Regions from separate parts of the Nostoc sp. ChiQUE02 genome, predicted to be linked through region 1. Evidence: riboswitches for the same ligand, from Rfam matches in the RefSeq annotation. Region 1 holds a riboswitch; the other holds the start of a gene.
What was found. Region 1 has a riboswitch for cyclic di-AMP ahead of RM347_RS06590 (universal stress protein). Riboswitches for the same ligand answer to the same signal wherever they lie in the genome.

Region 1 (11,156 bases):
CAATCTGAGGGGGTAAAGAGGCTGCAAGCAGCCTCTTTTTAGTGAGGGAGTGAGGAATTAATAACCAATGCCCCTGCCTTTTACTGCAAAATCCCAATCATGTGCAAGAAGCCGTGACCAGTAATCAGTTCTATGATTAAGGCAATAAAACCCAGCATGGCAATCCGACCATTCCATACTTCAGCACTAGTCGTCAGACCCCACTCCCAACGCTCTTGAGGGTACATTTTTACCATCTTTTTCATTTGGGCAGCTTGTGAAAGCTTGAAACTGGGGTTTTTCAGCGCATCAATCACTAATTGGGCTAGTGCATTAATAAATACTGGATGGGTATTAGGAGCCGGTACGCGGCGGAAGTTATGAATTCCTGATTCTTCAGCTACTTCCCGATACTCAATATCAATTTCTTGTAGTGTCTCAATATGCTCTGAGACAAAACTGATTGGCACTACAACCAAATCTTTCACGCCTTGTGCACCCAGTTCTTTGAGGGCATCTTCAGTATAGGGTTGAAGCCATTCTACTGGGCCGACACGACTTTGGTAAGCTAGGGTATGGACATTGGGCTGATTGAGAGTCTGCATAATCAGGGCAGTACATTCCTCAATTTCCTGCTGATAAGGGTCGCCTGCTTCTTCAACGTAGCTTTTCGGAACGCCGTGAGCACTGAAGAATATATGAACCTCATCTGGATTAGGAAACTGCTCAAGTTCCTGGGCTATGAGTTGCGCCATTGCTTGGAGGTAGCCTGGTTGTTTGTACCAAGAAGGAATAACGGTGTAATCAATGGGTTGAAGTTTTGGATCTTCTTGCCAAAGCTTTTCTAAAAGCCGGAAGCTGGAACCACTGGTACTGATGGAAAACTGGGGATATAGTGGTAATATTACCAGGTGTTCTACATTATCTTGGGTGATCTGTGCGATCGCCTCTTCTGTATAGGGATGCCAATAACGCATTCCCACGTAAATTTTAGCTTCTTGTCCCAAATAACTCAATTGTTCTTTTAAAGCTTCGCCTTGTGCTTCTGTGATCCGCCGCAGTGGAGAACCGCCACCAATTTGCTTATAATTTTCTTGAGATGTTCTGGTTCGCCGCGTGGCAATAAACCAGGCTAGGGGCTTTTGCAACCAGCGAAATGGTAGGCGAATAATTTCCGGATCGGAAAATAGGTTGTACAAAAACGGCCCGACATCCTCTAGCTTATCGGGGCCACCGAGATTGAGTAATAAGACGCCTACACGACCCATAGCAGTTACTTTCCCCCAATCTTTTCAGGTTTTTTACTAATGTTAACAATATATCTTTATTAAATAATAAAGCTTAATAGCAAGGAAATATGCAATGGCAACAATTTTAAGGGATTGGAGTTACCGCTATCAGTGGCTGTATGACGGTATTTCGCGTTTAGCAGCCTTAAGTGTAGGTGGTGAAGCCCGTTTTCGCCAACTTGCTTTGCAAGGCTTAACAATTCACTCAGATACTCAGGTGTTAGATTTATGTTGCGGTAGTGGTCAAACGACGGAATTTTTGGTTAAAATTTCACAAAATGTAACAGGATTGGATGCCTCACCCAAATCTTTGCAACGGGCGCGGCAAAATGTACCATTAGCTTCATATATTGAAGCTTTTGCTGAGGAGATGCCATTTGCAGATAATCTGTTTGATGTGGTGCATACCAGCGTTGCATTACACGAGATGCAACCTCAGCAATTACGAAAAATTATTAATGAAGTTTATCGGGTACTGAAACCAGGAGGGGTGTTTACACTGGTGGATTTTCACGCTCCGACAAATCCGATATTCTGGCCTGGGGTATCAGTGTTTTTGTTGTTGTTTGAGACAGAAACAGCTTGGCAATTGTTGAAAACTGATTTGGCTGGATTATTAACTGAGACTGGCTTTGAAGTGAGTGAACCAACTTTATATGCAGGTGGTAGTTTACAAGTGATACAGGCGAAGAAATGAAGGATAATTTGTTTGTGTAGGCTTGTGCAAACGGTGATTTGATTGCACGGGATACACCAAGTTCTGCCCAGGTATTTGTAGACCAGATATTTCTATCTGTAGAATGTCTACAACAGTTTTTGCTATCAGGGCAGTACCAGAAATCGCTCAAGAGGATATTCGAGAGATTATCTTTGGTAGTTAGTGAATTGTATATTTAGTCAGCGATGATGAGGTAAATATTTTAACCGTGTTTCATTCTTCAAGGCAGCTAAAGCTTTGATTAATGTTTATGTTTTGATAGCGATCGCTCCTTATCTATAGGCGAAAACTGAGGTAGCAAACGCAGTCAGTATTACAGTAAACTGATTGGTAAACAGTACTATGTATAGTATAGTACTGTACGGTTCATCAACATTAAAGATTAAAGTTTTCGCCAATTCAAGGTAGAGATGATGAAAGAAATAACACGCCGTAAATTTATCGCAACTGCCACCTTAGCGACGGGTTTTGCCCTAGCAGTACAACCGATTTCTGCGGGAGTCATCACCACCGACGCTAAGGGGTTGATAGCTGGTGCGGTAAAAATTCCTGTCAAAGATGGCGAAATTCCTGCTTACAGAGCAGTACCTGCGACTGGTGAAAATTTCCCCATCGTCCTGGTGCTTCAGGAAATATTTGGTGTACATGAGCATATTCAGGATGTGACTCGTCGTTTTGCCCAGTTGGGGTATTTAGCGATCGCACCCGAATTATTTGTGCGTCAAGGCGATGTCTCGAAGTTAAGTAGCATAAACGACATTCGCCCAATTGTTGCCAAAGTACCAGATGCCCAAGTGTTATCCGATCTTGATGCTACGGTAGACTGGGCTGTGAAATCAGCTAAGGGTAATGCCGACAAATTGGCGGTTACAGGTTTCTGTTGGGGCGGTCGCATAACCTGGCTATACGCAGCACATAATCCCAAAGTCAAGGCAGGTGTGGCGTGGTACGGGCGACTCGTGGGTGATGCTACCGAACTTCAGCCCAAGTATCCCGTTGATATTGCATCGACGCTGAAAGTCCCAGTTCTCGGACTCTACGGGGGGAAAGATACAGGTATTCCCCTCGATACAGTAGAGCAGATGCGCGATCGCTTAAAGTCCAGCAGCAGCAAATCTGAAATCATCGTCTACCCTGATGCACCCCACGCATTTTTTGCCGATTATCGCCCCTCCTACCGCGAGAAAGAAGCCAAAGAAGGTTGGCAAAGGCTTTTGGCATGGTTTAAGCAGCATGGGGTGTAATATTGTGTTCGGGTAATGACTTATCATTTGGACCGCAGTTCTTGCTGGGGGCAGGGAGCAGGGAGCAGGGAGAAAGAGGTTTTTACGATTTTTGCACAGATGTGGTAATCATAAGTGATTAACCGGACTTGGTGTAAGTCTGCGGAACATAGAAAAGCCTCCCATACTGGTGGGAGGCTTAAAAGTTAGCGGAGACAACTTGTTAAACTACAGCGTAACTACAGCGAATGCTCCTCCTAATGCAGAGAAAATAGCGGATACGAGTGCTGTAGCAAACAGCCACCAAGCCGCTGTAGCTGCGGCTTTGCGGGTTTCCTCTGCTTGCCGCTGTGCTTGATGTTTTACCTCTTCTAGGCGGCGTTGGGCTTCGCGCTGTAGACGTTCTGCACGTTGCAATACTGTGTTGCGTGCCCGTTCAATTTGGTCGATGATCCGGTTGGCATCTTCCTCGGAGATATCCTCACGAGAACTCATAATTGCCACTAGGGTATCACGGTCGAAAGAGGAGAGGCGATCGCGCAGGGCATCAAACCCCGCCTGGGGATCGTCAAAAAATGTGCGAACATCACGCTTGATACTATCGTAGTTAAGTTCTGGGCGATCCAGGGAGTTGAGATAGTTGCGGATACGGGCAAAAACCCCATCAATTGCATCTTGAATCCCTCGTTGGATGTTCCGCACTTGTTCTACAAATTGATCCCTTACGGATACGATGTTATCGGCAATCCGCGCTGCTTCTTCATCGGAAATATCTTCCCGAATTTTCAACAGGGCGATGATGGTAGAACGGTCAAAATGGGAAAGGCGATCGCTAAAAGTTTCTACCCCAACTCGCGGATCGTGTAACAGGAGTTGCAAGTCGCGTTTAATACCTTCAGGATTAAGTTCTTCCTTGCCAGTTTGACGCAGATACTCTTCCAGATAAGCTTTGAATGTTTCCGCTCTTTGCTGTGTGCGGGTAGCTAGGCGACGAGGCGCACGGATAAAGTTGCGAATCGAAGTTTGGGTGGAATCAATGATTTCATTGACTTGTTCTTCACTCAAGTCTTTGCGTTGACTGAGCAGTTTCACCAGTGTATCCCGGTCTAACTGTGACAGCCGACGGCGCAGTGCTACGGCTCCCTCCTTGGGATTTTCAAACAATCTGGTCAAATCTCGCCCAATACCTTCTGGATTCAGTTCTTGTTTACCAGTATTCCGTAGGTAATCTGCGATCGTGGTGGTCACAGAGTCGTATTGCTCTTTAGCTTTATCCACAACAGCTTGGGGTGTGTGGCGAATACTATGCCACGACTCTTCAGCAGCATTGATGATTTGATTAACTTGATCTTCACTCAAATCTTGCCGCTGACTCAACAATTGCACTAAGGTATCGCGGTCAAAGCGAGACAAGCGTGCCCGAATTGAGCTAATTCCAGCTTGGGGATCTTCTAGTAGCTTTTTGAAGTCGGCGCGGATGCCATCAGGATTCAGTTCTGATTTCTTAGTATTACGCAGATATGATTCTACATTTAGCCACAATGTTTCTGCTTGATATTGCGCCTGTTCAGCTAGTCCTTTGGATTCTACCAAGACGCGATCGCGTTGTTTTTCCAACTCATCCAGAATGCTGTCTACTTCATATAGCTGGACATCATTCCGTTGCAGCAATATCTCCCGCATTTCCTGGCGTTCAACTTGCGCCAGTCGCAATACCAGGGTTTCATAATCTACCTCTGAGTCTTGCAACAGTGGTCTAAAATTCCGTTCAATACCTTCGGCTGTCAAATCTGCTTTCGGGGTAACGAGCAGATAACTTTCCACTGCGCGTTGCAAGTCTTGGACTATCTCTCTTTCTTCGATACCTGTAACTGTCACTAGCACTTCTTTGCGGACAGCTTCTAGTTGATTTGCAATGCGCTGAATTTGTCCTTGGGTAAGCAATCCCCGCTGTTGCAGAATATTGACGAAATCGTTGCGGGATAGTCGTTCTAGTTCCCTACGGACTATTCCAGGATCGGCTGCTGGGTCGTAGATGACATCACGAAATTCCTGGGCGATTTTTTCTTGACTCAGTTGCCAAGCATAAGTGTTGTGCAGGTAGTTTTCGACATCAGCCCGAATTGGGCTATAGGGTTGCGATGGTGTTGGCAAGCCTAGCTTATCTGCTTGTTGAGTAACTTTATCTTTGGCAGTGGTGAGGCTACGCAAGATTTTTTCCACATCCAAATCAGACAAATCTGTGCGTCCCAACACAATGCCGGTTAAAGCAGATAGTCCTTGCTGGAGTGTACTTTGAATTGGCCCAGTAGCTGCCTTTTGGTCAGCTTCTTTGGAGCCACGAGTTTCTGCTACTAATCGATCCAGCTTGGCGTTGAGTTCATCTGTCTTACTTTGTCCTGGTGGGAGTGATTTCAGATAATCGATTAACTCACCCAGACGGTCTTGGGTGGGTGGCTGCTGACCCACCACTTGCTGCCAAACTTTATACAAAGTATCAGCAATGCGGTTAACGTCTTTTTTGGAAAGGTCGGTGCGGCTGCTGACTAACTCGATAAACTTTTGGCGGTCGATGTTGCGGATATCTGGAGTCCCAGCGATCGCTTTTAATTGCGGATCGTTGAGTAAATTTTCAAAGTCACTCCGAATCTTAGACACATCTAGTTCTGGAGGACGCAGCTTGTCTAAGTAATCTTCAATGTTTTCCCGGATACTTACGGGGTCAATGGCGCTTCCTAGTTCTCGACGGACAGCGGCGGCGGCGGCTTCAGCTGTGGCTACCACTTGGTTATTCACAGCTTTAGCGCCTAGTGCAGCGGTGGCTGTACCCATAATCGCCTGAAAGCCGGATGTTGCCGTATTGACAACTGAGCCAATTAAGGAACCTACGGTAGTAGAACTTACCCAAACGAGGAGCAAAAAGTAAGCACCCCAAATTACCAAGCCGAGAATCGCCCCCAATCCTGGGTCTAAGATTACCAGGCTTAATTTAACCGCGAGAAAAGAAGCTATTAATAAGGCGATCGTCACAGTGACTAATGTCCAAATTCCCACTGCTGTGCCGATTTTGCGAATACTGCCGCCTAAACTTCCGACTTCCCCACTATCTGAATCCGAGTCAGATGAGTGTCCCAGGTAGGAAATACCGGCTGCAAGGGAGAGATTAGTTAGAACTAATTGGAAAGCAAAGGCTAGGATCACGCCGGAGATTAAAGCCACAAAAAAGCGCGGCCCGGAAGTGAGAACCGATGCCTGTGCTGGCGTGACGTTGGAGGGATCTACTGGAGTCTGTGCCACCCATAATAGTGGTTTGTAGAGTCCCAGCATGATTTCCGTACTTTGGAACATTGTATTTCCTTCTACTAAGTTTAAATTTGGGGAATTAAGAATTTCTTGAGAAGCAACTCTTAGTATTTATGTTTGTACCTATGGCAATACCTAACTCTTTAGCTCAGAATCCTGGAATTTAGCTGTTTAAAGCATCTCTCCAAAGATTGAAAAGTGTATCCAGCGGAAGATATAACTTTTACTATCTATCGGTGTAAATCTTAAACAAACTCCTACCTACTATTAATTATGTATAGCTAAATTTTTAATTTTTAATTGCTTATTTGTAGCGATTGATTCTGTTTAAATTTAGTTTGCTCACGAAACCTTTACATTTGTTTACATATCAATTTTTGCTCACCCTCCCAAGGTGGATTTGTCTGAAAAAATACGTTTCTGATAATCGTCCAGAAGAAGTGCCTACGGTTTGTGCCTACAGGCAGAAAGAAGTCTAGTTATAAACAGATACATTAAAGTTAACAAATGAATCGTTGAGGACAAACGAATGGCAACTCGTTCTTCCAGAGATTTGCCACTATTTCTAACAGAATGGAATGGCAAAGATCGCAATGAAATTCTGTTTGGCTGGACTCCTCAAGTGGACTCCTCAAGCCGAATCTAGAAAGGTCATTTTGCAATGATTGGCTTTTTTGCCTATTTACTTTGGGATTTAGTCGGTTATAGCGTTCTGGGTGACGTACTAGGCCTAATTGGCTAGTAAAAAAACTCAAAGATTAAACATCTCAGAAAATACTAGCTTTGGAAAGAAAAACAATGGAAACTCGTGAAACTCGTCCCTCTACCGATCTACCACCTGTTGCTAAAGCTTACAACGGTCGCGATCGCAATGAATTTCTGTTTGGCTGGACTCCCCAAGCAGAAATTTGGAATGGTCGCTTGGCAGCAATTGGTTTTCTAGCCTATTTACTTTGGGATTTAGCTGGCTATAGCGTTCTTCGTGACGTTTTGCACTTAGTTGGCTACTAGAGATTAAACGCTTAAAAAACTACTAGGTATTGGAGAACAAAAATGGCAACTCAAGGAACTCGTCCTTCTACTGATTTACCACCTATTGCACCAGAATACAACGGTCGCGATCGCAATGAATTTCTGTTTGGCTGGACTCCCCAAGCCGAAATCTGGAATGGTCGTTTTGCAATGATTGGTTTTCTTGCTTATTTACTTTGGGATTTAGCTGGCTATAGCGTCCTTCGGGATGTACTCCGGATAATTGGCTACTAAAGATTAAACGCTTAAAAAACTACTAGATATTGGAGAAAAAAATGGCAACTCAAGGAACTCGTCCTTCTACTGATTTACCACCTGTTGCACCAGAATACAACGGTGTAGATCGCAATGCATTTCTGTTTGGCTGGACTCCCCAAGCCGAAATTTGGAATGGTCGCTTGGCGGCTATTGGTTTCCTTGCCTATTTGCTTTGGGATTTGTCTGGTTATAGCGTCCTACGTGATGTATTGCACCTAATTAGCTACTAGTAGTCTGCCATAAGAATTATGACAGGTTAAGATAGTTTGTAGTAAGCACTTAAGTGCTTACAGCGGTTCCCATTCAGATGCGGTACAACATTGCATCACAAGTGTAGGGGTACGGCAATGCCATACCCCTACGAGTGTAGCTCACGTAAAAGCTTCTATGAAATACTTGCAAAGAACAGCGATCGCATTTGCTGATTCATACACATCCTCAAGACTTATAAAAATCCACCCACTTGGATATAAGCCTAGCCAAGTAGGTAAATTTATTGTATATGAACCCAATTCTAGTTTTTAATCGCCATTGATAATATTTTATTTCAAATTTATAAAAAAATAGTTCGTGTTTCATGGCTTTAATAATTGATGCTTGTATATCGAAAATTTTAAGTTTATTTATTTAGTAGTTAAAAAAGCCACCTAGTTGTAGGTGACTTTTCTCCGATCAAAATTTGACAAAAATTACTGAAATTTTAAACAGCGATTATTCATCAATACAACTGGGAATACCCAAAACGGCACAGGGGAAATTAGAACCTAGAGACTCAATCATCGGATGATTGACAGAATTGCAACCTAGAAACAGAATATCGGCAGCTTCTGATTCAACAACTTTGTTAAGTTCTGTGGAAATACAGCCAAACCGCAAATGAGATTTGAAGGAACCCTGCCATTCTTCAGCCAGACTTCGGGCTTGCCAGAGAATTATATCTGCTTGTTGTAGGGGAGTTAGCACTGTCTGCAATTTGGGTTGAGTTAATACCTGTGTTACAGACTTTGATACTTCACTGACTTGACATTCCAATGAAGGCTGTTGTTGGGGAAAGTTCAAGATATTTGGATACTGACCGCTTTGATTATCTTCTACCACATAAACGGCTTGAACTGTGACTTGTGCATTGGTAGCTAAACGCGTTTGATGGGCAATCCAAAAGGCAATATCTAGTGCCGTATGACTGTTAGGAGATGCGTTATACGCGACAATTAAATTAACTGCTTTTGCTTTTTGAGGTTTTTTAGAAAAAGGTTTTTTTGGTTCTGGCAACAGTACCATTTGCTCAATTAAGTCATCTCGACCTGTGGCACTTTGCAGACGTGCTAACATTGGCTTGATTTTCACAGCTTTACTTCTCCCAATGAAATGAATTAGCAATGAGAAGCAGGGTGACAAATTTTAGATTTTTGGACTTCGGCTACGCTCAGTCGAACGATTTTGGATTTTAGATTGAGTGACGATAACCAAAATCTCAAATCTTAAATCAGTCAAGGAAACCCCAATAATAACTGTATTACAGCCAAAGTCTTGGGGGTTCCTTCCATTGCCTACGGAGTTAGCTGACGGGCTAAGACTGGAAGGTGTCTCTCGTAAGATTAGCCCCAAACATTGGTTCCTCCGTTCCAAATCCAGCTTTCATGAATTTGAATTAGGCTACCCACTAAAAAAAATGATAATCTAATTTACTCGTCTTGGGCAAAATATCGATCAAGAAAATTTAGGGCGTGGTTGCGGAGTTCAAAATATTCTTTTGAGTTTCGCATGGCGGCCCGATCGCGTGGATGCTCAAAAGGAACTTCTAAAATCTCCCCTATACTAGCAGACGGGCCATTGGTCATCAAGACGATGCGATCGGACATATAAATTGCTTCATCTACATCGTGGGTAATCATCATCACTGCTTGACGATTATTTTCCCAAATATCCAATACCTGCCGCTGCAATTTGCCACGAGTTAGCGCATCTAGTGCCCCAAAAGGTTCATCCATTAGCAACATTTTGGGACGAATTGCTAAGGCTCTGGCAATACCTACTCGTTGTTTCATACCTCCAGAAATTTCATCAGGATATTTGTCAGCCGCCGCCGTCAAGTTTACCATTGCCAAGTGTTGATTTACAATGCTAATTTTCTCGGCACGATTAGCATTTTTTAACACTTCATCCACAGCTAAACGGATATTTTCTCGTACTGTTAACCAAGGTAACAGTGAATAGTTCTGAAATACCATCATCCGTTCGGCTCCGGGCTGACGAATTTCTTTTCCATCTAGCCGGACTGAGCCTGAAGTTGCTTTTTCTAAACCAGCTACTATCTTGAGTAGAGTTGATTTTCCACAACCTGAGTGACCAATTACAGAAATATACTCATCTTCACCAATCGTTAGATTAACTCCATCCAAAACGACAAAATTATCTTTGTCAGGTGTCGGATAAGACTTGACTAAATTTTCAATTTCTAAAAATCCAGGGCGGGGCAGAACTTGGCTCTGGGTATTAATAGGTAATGAGGTATATTCCATCATCAAAATGCTCCGGAAATAATTTAGTCATCAATCAATTTTAGATTTGCACTAGCGTAGCGTTAGCGAGTCCGCGAGCGTCTTTTGGATTGTTTTTGACCAAAAAGGTGCTGGTCTGCTAAGGATTTTAGATTTATTCTGCCTACAACGAATAAGGCATGAACCGAAGAAGCAAAATCCAAAATCCAAAATTGGCACAGTTAATATTTGAACTTGGGATTTAAGACATGAAAAAGCGAGTGGGAGCATTAGCCCTGATGGCAAAACTATTCAGATAGCCCACAGGATCGCTGGGGTCGAAACCTTTCTGATCTATAAATACTTCTGGTGGTTCGACCTTGTAATCATCCTTGGGACACTCAATGCCCATTTCAGACGCTATCTCCCGATATAAATCTGTTCTCCAGCCTTGTTCGGCTAATTTTTCGGCATTTTTGGGGAATTCCTGAATTTGTCCCCACCTGGCTGCTTGTGTCATCAGCCAGATGCTTCTCGATCTCCACAAGAATGTTGAGTGTTCTCCTGGCTGTTTGGGAAGGTTGTCAGGAATATCGAAGAAAATCGTGGTGTCAGCGGCTTTGATGGTACGGTCTTTGCCATCAAAGCCACCATAGTTGTAATTACCGAGAATTCCCGGACTTGTAAACTTTGCGATTGGGGCATCTTTCTTTTTAGGTCTAGCACCTGTAAAGGAACGGTCTGTAAGTAGTTCGGCTACTTCTTGGCGATTTTCTACTTTGCTGCAATACTGACAAGCTTCAATCATCGCTTTTACTAGGGAACGATAGGTTTTGGGATTTTTGTCGATGAAAGATTCCATCACGCCCAACAA
Region 2 (11,156 bases), on a different contig from region 1:
TCTGGCAAGCAGTCAAAAATTGCAGCAAATTGTGAGCCTGAAAGATATAGCCAATATTGCGACGGATTTGTATTAATTGATTATGACTACCTTTATATAGTTCATTTCCTAAAACCTTGAGGCTTCCCTCTTGGACAGACCGCAAGGCTCCTATTAAGGTGAGAAAGGTTGTTTTACCTGAGCCTGATTGTCCCATCAAAATAACTACTTCACCAGGATAAATTGCTAAGTTTATATCAAATAACATTTGTTTACGCAATTGACCTTGACCAAAGTAATGATTGAGATTCCGAATAGCAATAATAGGATTTTCTAACATTTAAAAACTATAAATATATTTGATTTACTTAAAAAATATCTGCTGGGTCTGCGGTTCGCAACTTACGTACAGCAATTGCACCAGAAATAGAACACATTAAAATTGTCATAATAAAAACTAATATAGAACGGCTAGCACTCATAAACATTGGTAAAGAAGTAGCAGCCTTAGTTAATTCATATAAACCCAAAGAAATTTCCAACCCAGGAATGTAGCCCAAAATCGCTAAAATTAGAGCTTCTTGAAAAACAATATTTAATAAATAATTATCGGTAAATCCCATAGCCTTAAGGGTGGCATACTCGGCTAAGTGTTCGTTCACATCTGTAAAAAGAATTTGATAGACAATCACTATGCCAACAATAAATCCCATGCTTGTACCAAGTGCAAACATAAAGCCAATAGCTGTACTGGTGCGCCAATAATCTTCCTCAAAATTAATAAATCCTTGATAAGTAAGCAATCTTACATCTTTAGGAAGTTTTGCGGCTAGATTATCAATAACTTTTTGTTTATCAACGCCTGATTTAAGGTTGATTAAACCAATATTAATTTCTCCCCGACGGCGATTTTTAAATAAACGCAAAAAATTTTGATCGCTAGTAACTACAGTCTCATCAGCAGCAAATGAGGGACCGAGAGTAAACAAACCAACTGTTTTAATTCTATAGTTACTGATTTCTGTCACTACCTGTTTTTTACGCTCAAATTCAGCAGCAATTGAACCATACTCTGAGCGAGAAGAACGATCAAAAAGAACAGTATCAGGAAGTTTTAGCTTATTTAAATTTTGATTTACCTCTGGTATGGTAAAAATAGGTTTTTCTGGTTCAAAACCGACTACAAATATCGCTCGGTAATTGCCCTTAATAGGATTTTTCCATCCAGTTGAATGGGAAACAAGCAGACTATCGATTGGTAGATATTAACGGATTAAAAGTTGATGGAATCAAGCAACCTTTTTTTGTCAAGGCTATCTTTTCGCTACAACAAGAATTACCTGACTTAGTCGCTTATGTGATTGCTAAACCGGAAGTAAATTTAGATTTAAAAAATAAAAGTTTCCGGTTTGTGGGTGCGAAACCAGCCAAAAAATCACCGCAAAGAAAGAAGATTGGGCAATTAGGAACTACCGGTAACGATCTCAGTCTTGCTGCTGCAACAGATCCTTCGGGCAACGTTTTTATAACAGGATATACCACTGGGCCTTTGTTTGGAACTAATCAAAGTTCTACAGATGCCTGGGTAGCCAAATATGATAGTACAAAAAGATGAAACTTATAATTCCTGGTTAGCAAAGTTCGACACCCAAGGTAATAATAAGTGGATTCAACAGTTTGGTAGCAAAAATAATCTTGACTATCCTTCGGGTGTGACTGCTGATAACCGTGGTAAGGTTTATGTGACGGGATTTACTGATGGGTTACTGGGTGATGTGACTGGATTGGATAGTTCGGCTGTAGATGCTTGGGTGTCTCAATTTGATGCAAAGAAAGGAAGGCTGCTGAAGTTTATTGGTGATGATACTAATAATAGAATCAGCATTGCCGAACCTAATGCAATCTCCACCCTTGATGTTAGTAATGATATTGTTACTGATGAGAGATTACCAATAGGCGATAACATCATTAAGACTACTAAGGGAACCAATACAAACGTTAGTGTCGCAAGTTATGGCAAAATCGCTTCTAGCCTTGGCAAGATTTTCAACCCTAATATCAAAAACTCTTTTCCTAGAGTTTTAGCTAAGGAAATTGATAATGGTAATATAGCAATACCAAAAACATAGAAGTCTGAAAAGATAATGACGGAATTTTATCGGATTAGGATTGATTTTTGAAAAAACTCCGTACATCTGGAGAAAGATGAAATCAAAGGTAGTGTTTCGGATAAACCATTCAAACATCCATTTTAAGTAAGCAATGCTCCAGACAAAATTAGCCAGCAATAACGCCGTAAGGTTGTAGGTTTTGGTAATTAGGATGGGATTTAATTACAGCCGACGAGAGTCCTAACGTTGAAATAAAGGTGTCGAGCAGATGGTCATTGAGTGCCCATCGCTCGACACTCGCCATTGAAAAGACAAGGGATTTTTGACCCGACTGAACCCCTTTATGGCGTGGCTCCATTGAAGCGCTAAAACCATAGGGAGGCGCGGTAATTCTCCCAACTTTGAACTGAGGCGCATCATCGCATACCAGAGTTCGCACAGGATGTCCGTGATTTCAGCAGAAACAATTCTATTGCCCTGAATACCTTCAAACACCTATTTTATCGTAGACTAAGATTGCGATCGCCTATTCAATCTGAATCCCTCAAACCCATTCACAATAAACATTTACGTTTTGCGGATAAGTCTAATGTTTCCAGCATCGACACTTAATTCTTCAACAATGTCTTCTTGCACCAGCAAGTCAAAGTTCTGGCAATGTACCAATCGTTGTTGACTGCTATGGGAAACTTGTACACCCGTAAAATACTCAATATGACCAGGGGTGAGAATTTGTTGTACCGCCTGCTGTTGTTGTTGAACGTGTAGCTTGCCGCCGATTTGTACAGACTGGAGCAATCATTCTACCGCGTGGCTGATGCGTCATCGCCTGGGACTCAGAGTGGTGTTGATGGATCTGCTGGCTGGCGTTGAGATTAAAGGGGGACGAAGCAATGATTCAGGTTTTGGCATTCTCCAAACGCAACGTATCTCACGTTAAAGGTATCTTCAATCTGAACATTCCCCTTGAGTGGCAATTTTTTTGTAACGAACTTATGCAAAGCTGTAAAAGAAAAATGCTTTGTTAAACATTATCTATGAATATCCATAAAGTCTCTACTACTCCGTTCAGTGACCAAAAACCAGGTACTTCTGGGCTGCGGAAAGCAGTTAGAGTTTTTCAGCAGCCCCACTACCTGGAAAATTTTATTCAATCCATCTTCGATTCTGTGGGGGACTTGCGCGGACAAACCTTAGTCTTGGGTGGTGATGGTCGTTATTACAACCGCCAAGCTATTCAAATCATTTTGAAAATGGCTGCGGCCAATGGCATTGGGCGGATTAAAGTTGGTCAACGGGGTATTTCGTCTACTCCTGCGACTTCCGCGATTATTCGCAAGTACCAGGCTATTGGTGGCATCATCTTGTCTGCTAGCCATAATCCGGGCGGGCCAAATGGTGACTTTGGTGTGAAATATAACATTAGCAACGGTGGCCCAGCGCCGGAAAAGGTGACAGAGGCTATCTACGATCGCAGTAAAGTCATCGATAGCTACCAAATTCTGGAAGCACCAGATGTAGATTTAGAAACCTTGGGTGAGTCACATTTAGGAGAGACGGTAGTTGAGGTGATTGACTCCGTACATGATTATCAAGAGTTAATGGAGTCCCTGTTTGATTTTGAACGGATTCACCAACTGTTAACAAGAGGAAATTTTCGGTTCAGCATTGATGCCTTACATGCCGTGGCTGGCCCCTATGCCCATGCCATTTTCGAGCAACGTTTGGGTGCACCAGTGGGAACTGTGCAAAATGGTACACCCCTAGAAGACTTTGGGGGCGGGCACCCTGACCCCAATCTGGTTTATGCTCATGAGTTGGTGGATATTTTATACGCAGAGAATGCACCAGACTTTGGGGCAGCTTTTGATGGAGATGGCGATCGCAATATGATCTTAGGGCGTAAGTTCTTTGTCACTCCTAGCGATAGCCTCGCAGTTTTAGCCGCAAACGCCAAGCTAATCCCTGGCTATAGTGAGGGTTTAGCCGGGGTAGCGCGATCAATGCCTACTAGCCAAGCAGTAGATCGAGTTGCTGCTCAGATCGGGATTGAATCCTATGAAACACCCACTGGCTGGAAGTTTTTCGGCAATCTCTTAGATGCGGGTAAAGCTACTCTCTGCGGTGAAGAAAGTTTTGGTACCAGCTCTAACCATATCCGCGAAAAAGATGGGCTATGGGCTGTGCTGTTTTGGCTAAATATCCTAGCAGTCCGGCAACAATCTGTTGAGCAGATTGTCCGGGAACACTGGCAGACTTATGGACGCAATTATTACTCCCGCCATGACTATGAAGAGATACAGACAGGACCTGCCAACACTTTGATAGAAAGGCTGCGTTCTTTATTGCCAACTCTCAAAGGCAAGCAATTCGGTAACTATCAAGTTGAATACAGTGATGACTTTAGTTATACCGATCCTGTTGATGGTAGCATTAGCGAGCAACAAGGTGTTCGCATTGGCTTTACCGATGGTTCTCGAATTGTGGTGCGACTTTCTGGTACGGGAACTCAAGGTGCAACCCTAAGGGTTTATCTAGAAAGCTATGAGCCAGATCCCGCCAAACATGACCTTGATCCACAGGTTGCACTTGCTTCTTTAATCACTATTGTCCAGGAGATAGCCCAGATCCGCGAACTGACAGGACGAGAACAGCCAACTGTGATCACCTAGTACTTTGCTTGCGCTAGTTTTGAGGTTTGTAGTCAGCACAAAGCGTGCTTAGAAAATAACGATGCTTTGTGCTTACTACGAACTTGCTTACCATTGCTATTATTTGGTGAAGCCCAGATATTAGATGAAAATGAACGTATCAATAGTAAAATTGAATTGGCGCAAAAGTTCTAATAGACTCTTTCAGATTTCGGCAATTTCTTTAGCCAGAGTAATATCTGTGACAGTCTGAAAAACGTCAATTAAATTAAATAAACTTCGTAGTAATATTTATCAACTGCAATTCTCAAGACTTTGTTCATTGCCAGAAACTAAAGAAAATCTAGCGGTGAATATCAGTAAGTTTATTGTTGCAAGCATATCAAAAACTCAAAATTTACCCTATATTCTGATTCTCCAACGCTAGTTACAACGAGCTTTGTGGTGATTCTCACCACATTTTTTTTGTTCATCCTCTTGACATAGTTGATGATGACACGTTATAAACTTTGAAGATAAATAAAGTCAGTCTGCCTAATCCACTATAATTACCTGAAACATTTTGTGAGTAAGGGTAAACCGGAGCGGAGGAACCAAGTTTGGGGCGTATCTTGAAGAAAGTTAGGAGTTAATGGTTGAGGAGTTAGAAGTGACTAAAGTATATAACTCAGAACTCATAATTTTCTAAAGAAGGACATCTCTCAGTCCTAGCCCGTCAGCTAACTTCGTCGGCATTGAGAGGAGACTGAACGAGCAGCATTCTTACAAGTAATGCCTTGTTCTCGTCAGTGTCCTTTGGCTGGTAACTTTGCGGTTCGTTGTGCCTGCCTCGGCCTTGAGAGAGGATAACAATATCTTGATTTCTGGCGTCTGAGGCAGGATTATTTGCCTTGAGGTGAAAATCAGCTATGTTGTTCCAGAATAAGAAACATCGCATTGCCCTAATTTCTGTTGATGGAGACCCAGCGGTTGAAATTGGTCAAGAAGAGGCTGGAGGTCAAAATGTCTATGTGCGTCAAGTAGGTTATGCCCTAGCCCAGCAAGGTTGGCAAGTGGATATGTTCACTCGTCGTAGTAGTCCTGAACAAGCTGCGATCGCTCAACATAGTCCAAATTGTCGTACTATTCGGTTAAAAGCTGGCCCCGCTAAATTTATCGGGCGAGATAACTTATTTCACCATCTACCTGAATTCATCAGAGAATTCCAGCAATTCCAGGAGCAACAAGGCTTCCATTACTCCCTAATTCATACCAACTACTGGTTATCATCTTGGGTTGGCATGGAATTGAAAAAGCAGCAACCGCTGATTCAGGTACATACTTACCACTCTTTAGGAGCGGTTAAATACAGAAGTATTGGTGATATTCCCGTAATTGCAGCCCAGCGATTAGCTGTAGAAAAAGCCTGTTTAGAAACTGTAGACTGTGTAGTTGCAACTAGTCCGCAAGAACAAAAACACATGCGGATACTCGTTTCCAGCAAGGGGAATATTGAAATGATTCCCTGTGGCACCGATACTGATAAATTTGGAAATATTCAACGGTCTGCGGCGCGGGAAAAGTTGGGAATTGCACCAGATGCCAAGATAGTTCTCTACGTTGGTCGCTTTGACCGACGCAAAGGAATTGAAACTTTAGTACGAGCCATTGCCAAATCTAGTTTAAGGGGTGAGGCTAACCTCCAACTAGTGATTGGGGGTGGTAGCCGTCCAGGTCAGAGTGATGGAATTGAACGCGATCGCATTGCCAGCATCGTTACTGAACTTGGATTAGAAGATTGTACAACCTTTGCTGGTCGCCTAGATGAAACTGTCCTTCCCTTCTACTACGCCGCCGCTGATGTCTGCGTAGTACCCAGTCACTATGAACCTTTTGGTTTAGTTGCCATTGAGGCAATGGCTAGTCAGACTCCAGTCGTAGCTAGTGATGTTGGTGGGTTGCAGTTTACTGTTGTACCAGAAGTCACAGGGTTACTTGCCCCTCCCAAAGATGAAGTAGCTTTTGCTGCTGCCATAGACCGGATTCTCATCAACCCAGCTTGGCGAGACCAGTTAGGTGAAGCGGCTCGACAACGAACAGAAATTGCCTTTAGTTGGTATAGTGTGGCATTCCGACTAACTCAGCTATACACTCGTTTGCTGGCTCAAACAGCACCCAATACCCGACCCCGGATTGCAGCTTAACTTCTACAGTTTTAAGCGTGCAGCTAAATAATCATCAGAGTCAAACACAAACTACTCAACCTGCTTAATTAGAGGGTCAGAATTATGCTGAATATTGGAGATTATGCTTTGCATCAAAGAACAGGGCAGATTGGTCAAGTTTTCGGTTATGGACATCAGGTAATGGATGGAGTTTACATAACCACTCTCAAAGTCAGAGTAAGCAAGCATAAAGCAACTAGTCGTCAAAGCAGATTTATCGAGGATGCTTACTCTACTTGGACGCAGACAGAGGAAGCATAAATTACTTGATTGCTCATTAACCCCAAACAGCCAAAGCAATACGATTCAGTTAAGGCTAAAACTCTTTATCGAAGTTCAAACAACAACTCTAAAAAGAGTTGTTGTTTGAACTTTGGGGTTTTCAGCTAGTGGTCTGTCCCATTAATTTTGCGGGGTAAAAGGTAATTAAGCCCTTTCCCTTCCCCTATTTCACTTTGGCGCGGAAGCGAACAAAGCCATAGGAATTTGCTGGTGTACCGGAACCAGTGGCTGCGGGTAGATTGGGTAAAATTGGGCTGCGTGTAATATCTACAGTTACAGCCCCATTAGTGTTAATACCACATTGCGATGGTGTGGCTGCATCATTGGCTGGATAAAAACGCCCGCGATCGCTGGCATCTTGTATATTGCTAAGATAAACCGTGGGTGTATTAGAACCAACAGCCAAGGCAATACCTTGATCTGCTCCTGCTAACCCACCATCACCAGGAGTTTGACCATTAAAGGCAGTAGCAAGAAAAGTAGTATTGCTAGGAACTAAGTCACAGAATTTGACATTAGTAGCATTACTCGGCCCCTTAGAGAGGAAATAGATAGTGTATTCCACCTCATCCCCTGGCTTCACAGTGCCAGCATTAATCAATCCTCGCAAGTAGCCAGCAGGCCATTTGTCATCACTATCATCAGAGGCATAAGGTTCTGGTACATAGTTTGCAGCATTACTAGGAACATCGCTACGACCATCCACAATATCGGTCAAATCTTGATTATTAATGCGGGTGATGCGTTTAATTAATAAAAGCTTTGCATTAGCAGTCATAGCACCGTTATTGTTTTCACCTACGCTGGTAATACGACTACCGATAGTATCAGTATCTCTAGTTGGCAAGTAGTTTGGACACCGTGCGCTGGCATTCTTACTGGTACTAGCTTCCCAGCAAGCACTACTATTACTATCTTGACCATTTGGGGTCAAGCTGATAGATTGTCCATTGCTGCTTCCAGCTAAAGAGGACTGATAGGTATTGTCCCAGAGATTCAAAGAACTTGGGGGAGGCGCATTTACCCCACTACCAGCACCATAGGCAACATAGTCGATAATTTTATTTTGGTTATCGTACAACCAGATATCATCACCAGAGTTATTCAGCTTAGGAGTCTGTCCTAACCAAGTTTGAAAAGCTGCTGCTGTTGCTTGCTGGTTGGGTTTATTATTCCCAATCCAAATCACAGCATATTGCCCTGGTTGTAAAGTTGTACCATTGGGAAATGTATAACTAAACCCGCCAGCACCATCACTACTACCAACAATGAGGTTGCCATCTGTGAGCTTCACACCACTCAAATCTACAGCAGATGCAGAAGCATTGTAGAGTTCAATAAACTCATCATTCGTGTCAGCAGCAATAGTATTACCTGTTTCATTATATAGAACTTCGTTAATGATAACTTTGCCTGCTAATGGTGAAACCTGATAATTCAGAGCATTTAATGCTGTGAACAACGTCGGGTCATCATCGTCAGTTTTACTAGGATCATTTCCTAAGTTCACCTTATCATCAGTTGTTTGTAAGAAATTATTGCCTGGGGTGGGAGAGTTAGTAGTACCACCAGCAGAGTCTGCATCTGTGAATACCTTACCAACTGTTCCTGTAGGGTTATCTGGAGTATTGAACTCAGCACTTGCTTGGTTACTAATAGAATTGCCACCATTAGCATCGTTAATTGTGGCAGTAATTTTAATGATGATGGTATCGCCTACACGCAAAGTACCAGAGTTAGTAACAGCACCAGAACCGTTGTAACTAGGATTGAGAGTGATGTTATTTCCCGCAGTAACAGTTGAAATTACCTTACTTACAAAGGTTAGCTGTGAAGGCAAGGAATCGTAAATAACAAAATTGATTGCGTCGCTGTTACCTGGATTAAGGTTGGAATAAGTGATAGTGTATTCGACACTATCGCCCACAGTGACTGTACCGCTACCATCATTGTCAGTCAGGAAGCGAACAGATTTAGTTCCTTTCACATTTGCCTGCTTGTTTGCGGTAATAACTAAGGGAGCAAGTACTGCTTGACTAGGGAAGTACGTCCAGGTGTCTATTCCCTTAAAGTCACCGTAGATGCTACTAAACTCATGCTCTCCTGTTGCACTATTTATCCCTCTGGAGGCATTACGGGGGTTAGTAGCTCCCGTACCACCTAAATTAATCGATGTTCCATTGGCGGTAGTATAATTATTGTCATTGTAATAAACCGTCGTAGAGCTAATCTGCTGTCCATTTTGATCCGTAAGATTAGGAAATGTAGCAGGCGGGTTCTCCATCGTAATTTTGAACCCCAGAGGATTATTCTCAGCGTCCAACATAGGAAAGTGATATTCACCCGCTCTGGTCGTGATTTGGGCATTGTAGGATGCATTATTCGCTAGGGGTTGTAGATTAATCCCATTGGCATCTTTGCCATCCCAAACTACCACATTAGACCCAGAAGATAGTATGTTCTGTAGCACGCGATCGCTACTGGGGTCATAAATGCCATCATTATTAGTGTCAATGATGATTTGATAGCTACCACTAGAAGCAGAATTAAAGCTAAAATAGCCCCCAACCCCGACATAAGTTTGGTTCCCACTCCCTCCATTTGCTCCAGTGAATTGAAAATTAGTCGGTGCTGCTGGAATAATTGGTGATAAAGGAATACCTAAACCTGAGAGCGTTATAGTGTCGGGTCGGTTGAAAAAAACTAGGTGGGTAATGTCCGTTGCAGTATCGGCAGCACTCGGATCCTGGACTCGCACATTGCCAGCAAAGTTGAGGTTGTTATCAGTAGCACCGCCAGCAGAACGGTAAAGAGTACTGTTATTGGTTTTGTCAAGATATCCCCGATTATTAGCAAAAAAGATGAAGCCAAACGGATCGACTCCATTCATATCGGTTTCATACCGATAACCATCTTTAGTTTGAATATAAAGCTTAGAGTTAAGTGCTAAATCAGCAGGAGCGCCATTCTGCCCAGCATTTCCTCCCATATTCATAGCGATATAGTTGGTAAATACCCGCCCTTTTTTGGCAACACCGTTACTATCCCGAACTGTAATATCCCAAGCAGCTACTCCGCCATTTTGGCTGCTATCTGTAGGGAATGCCGCAGTAGTAGTTCTAGGCGGAGGATTGTTAGTGGTGCTAGGGGCATGAAATTCAACTGTGTAAATACCAGTTTCTGTAGCAGTGAAGCTACAAGGACTGTACCCACCTGCACTGGGTAAGGGGCCAGCTAATTCCTTGGTAAGCGTATCAATCAAGCCAAAGCCAGAGGCCAAAACATCACAAGACCCATTTTGACCTCCGAGGGGACTACGGTAAACGATATCTTTATTACTATTAGCACTGGTAGGAACACTAGAACCAAGATTAACAATTTCTCCTGCTTGGACATAAACTTGGAGTGTTGTTTGTCTGGTAATACCCGCAGTGGTTGTACTTGCCCATTCTAAGTAGGGTCGATACCCACCATCGGCGACTAACTCTTTGCTGCCCTCAGCCCAGCTAGGTTGTATCCCTTGTCCTAAGGCACACAGAACAAAGGCGAAGCTACCTAGTAGTTTTCCTTTTACAAAAGTCCTTCTTTGCGCCTTTGCGCCTTTGCGTGAGCTTTTCATACTGTCATTCAGCAACGCCAAAATATTTATGTGAGAAGTCTATTTTAATTAGGGCATTCAGAGGTTTCATTAGCTTTTGCAAAGCGATCGCCCGCTTTGAGTTTGCCCAAAGTGAGGTAATATCTACCATCTGGATTGATATTCACTGTGGCGATTGTTGTCAAATACGTAAACAAAGATTTCATGGTTTAATTCCTGACTCGTAGGCTCGACGTTGCATTCTTGAGTCTATTGACCAAGGTTATTGATTCCTTTTGCTGCGGTGGTGGAATTTTTTGCTGTCCAAAGCCGTCAAATAATTCGTTGAGCT

Region 2: linked by a shared signal. The riboswitch ahead of RM347_RS22470 (glycosyltransferase) and the one ahead of RM347_RS06590 (universal stress protein) in region 1 are both predicted to bind cyclic di-AMP.

Annotation. Positions count from the first base shown of each region.
Region 1 covers NZ_JAVRBN020000004.1:324,585-335,740, forward strand. Annotated here, with positions in the region: gene hemH (ferrochelatase) at 81-1,247, opposite strand; gene RM347_RS06555 (class I SAM-dependent methyltransferase) at 1,342-1,965, shown strand; gene RM347_RS06560 (dienelactone hydrolase family protein) at 2,400-3,230, shown strand; gene RM347_RS06565 (MFS transporter) at 3,438-6,557, opposite strand; partial or broken gene RM347_RS06570 (high light inducible protein) at 7,042-7,254, shown strand; gene RM347_RS06575 (high light inducible protein) at 7,311-7,523, shown strand; gene RM347_RS06580 (chlorophyll a/b-binding protein) at 7,566-7,778, shown strand; gene RM347_RS06585 (high light inducible protein) at 7,820-8,032, shown strand; gene RM347_RS06590 (universal stress protein) at 8,514-9,134, opposite strand; cyclic di-AMP (ydaO/yuaA leader) riboswitch at 9,335-9,470, opposite strand; gene RM347_RS06595 (ABC transporter ATP-binding protein) at 9,488-10,324, opposite strand; gene RM347_RS06600 (ABC transporter substrate-binding protein) at 10,545-11,156, opposite strand, start outside.
Region 2 covers NZ_JAVRBN020000023.1:83,451-94,606, reverse strand. Annotated here, with positions in the region: gene RM347_RS22510 (DevA family ABC transporter ATP-binding protein) at 1-319, opposite strand, end outside; gene devC (ABC transporter permease DevC) at 348-1,169, opposite strand; gene RM347_RS22500 (SBBP repeat-containing protein) at 1,208-1,594, shown strand; gene RM347_RS22495 (SBBP repeat-containing protein) at 1,575-2,108, shown strand; gene RM347_RS22490 (hypothetical protein) at 2,257-2,529, opposite strand; partial or broken gene RM347_RS22485 (ISKra4 family transposase) at 2,673-2,804, opposite strand; gene RM347_RS22480 (hypothetical protein) at 2,908-3,030, shown strand; gene RM347_RS22475 (alpha-D-glucose phosphate-specific phosphoglucomutase) at 3,128-4,762, shown strand; cyclic di-AMP (ydaO/yuaA leader) riboswitch at 5,281-5,490, shown strand; gene RM347_RS22470 (glycosyltransferase) at 5,653-6,924, shown strand; gene RM347_RS22465 (hypothetical protein) at 7,009-7,206, shown strand; gene RM347_RS22460 (lamin tail domain-containing protein) at 7,391-10,846, opposite strand; gene RM347_RS22455 (hypothetical protein) at 10,891-11,031, opposite strand; gene RM347_RS22450 (TonB-dependent receptor) at 11,035-11,156, opposite strand, start outside.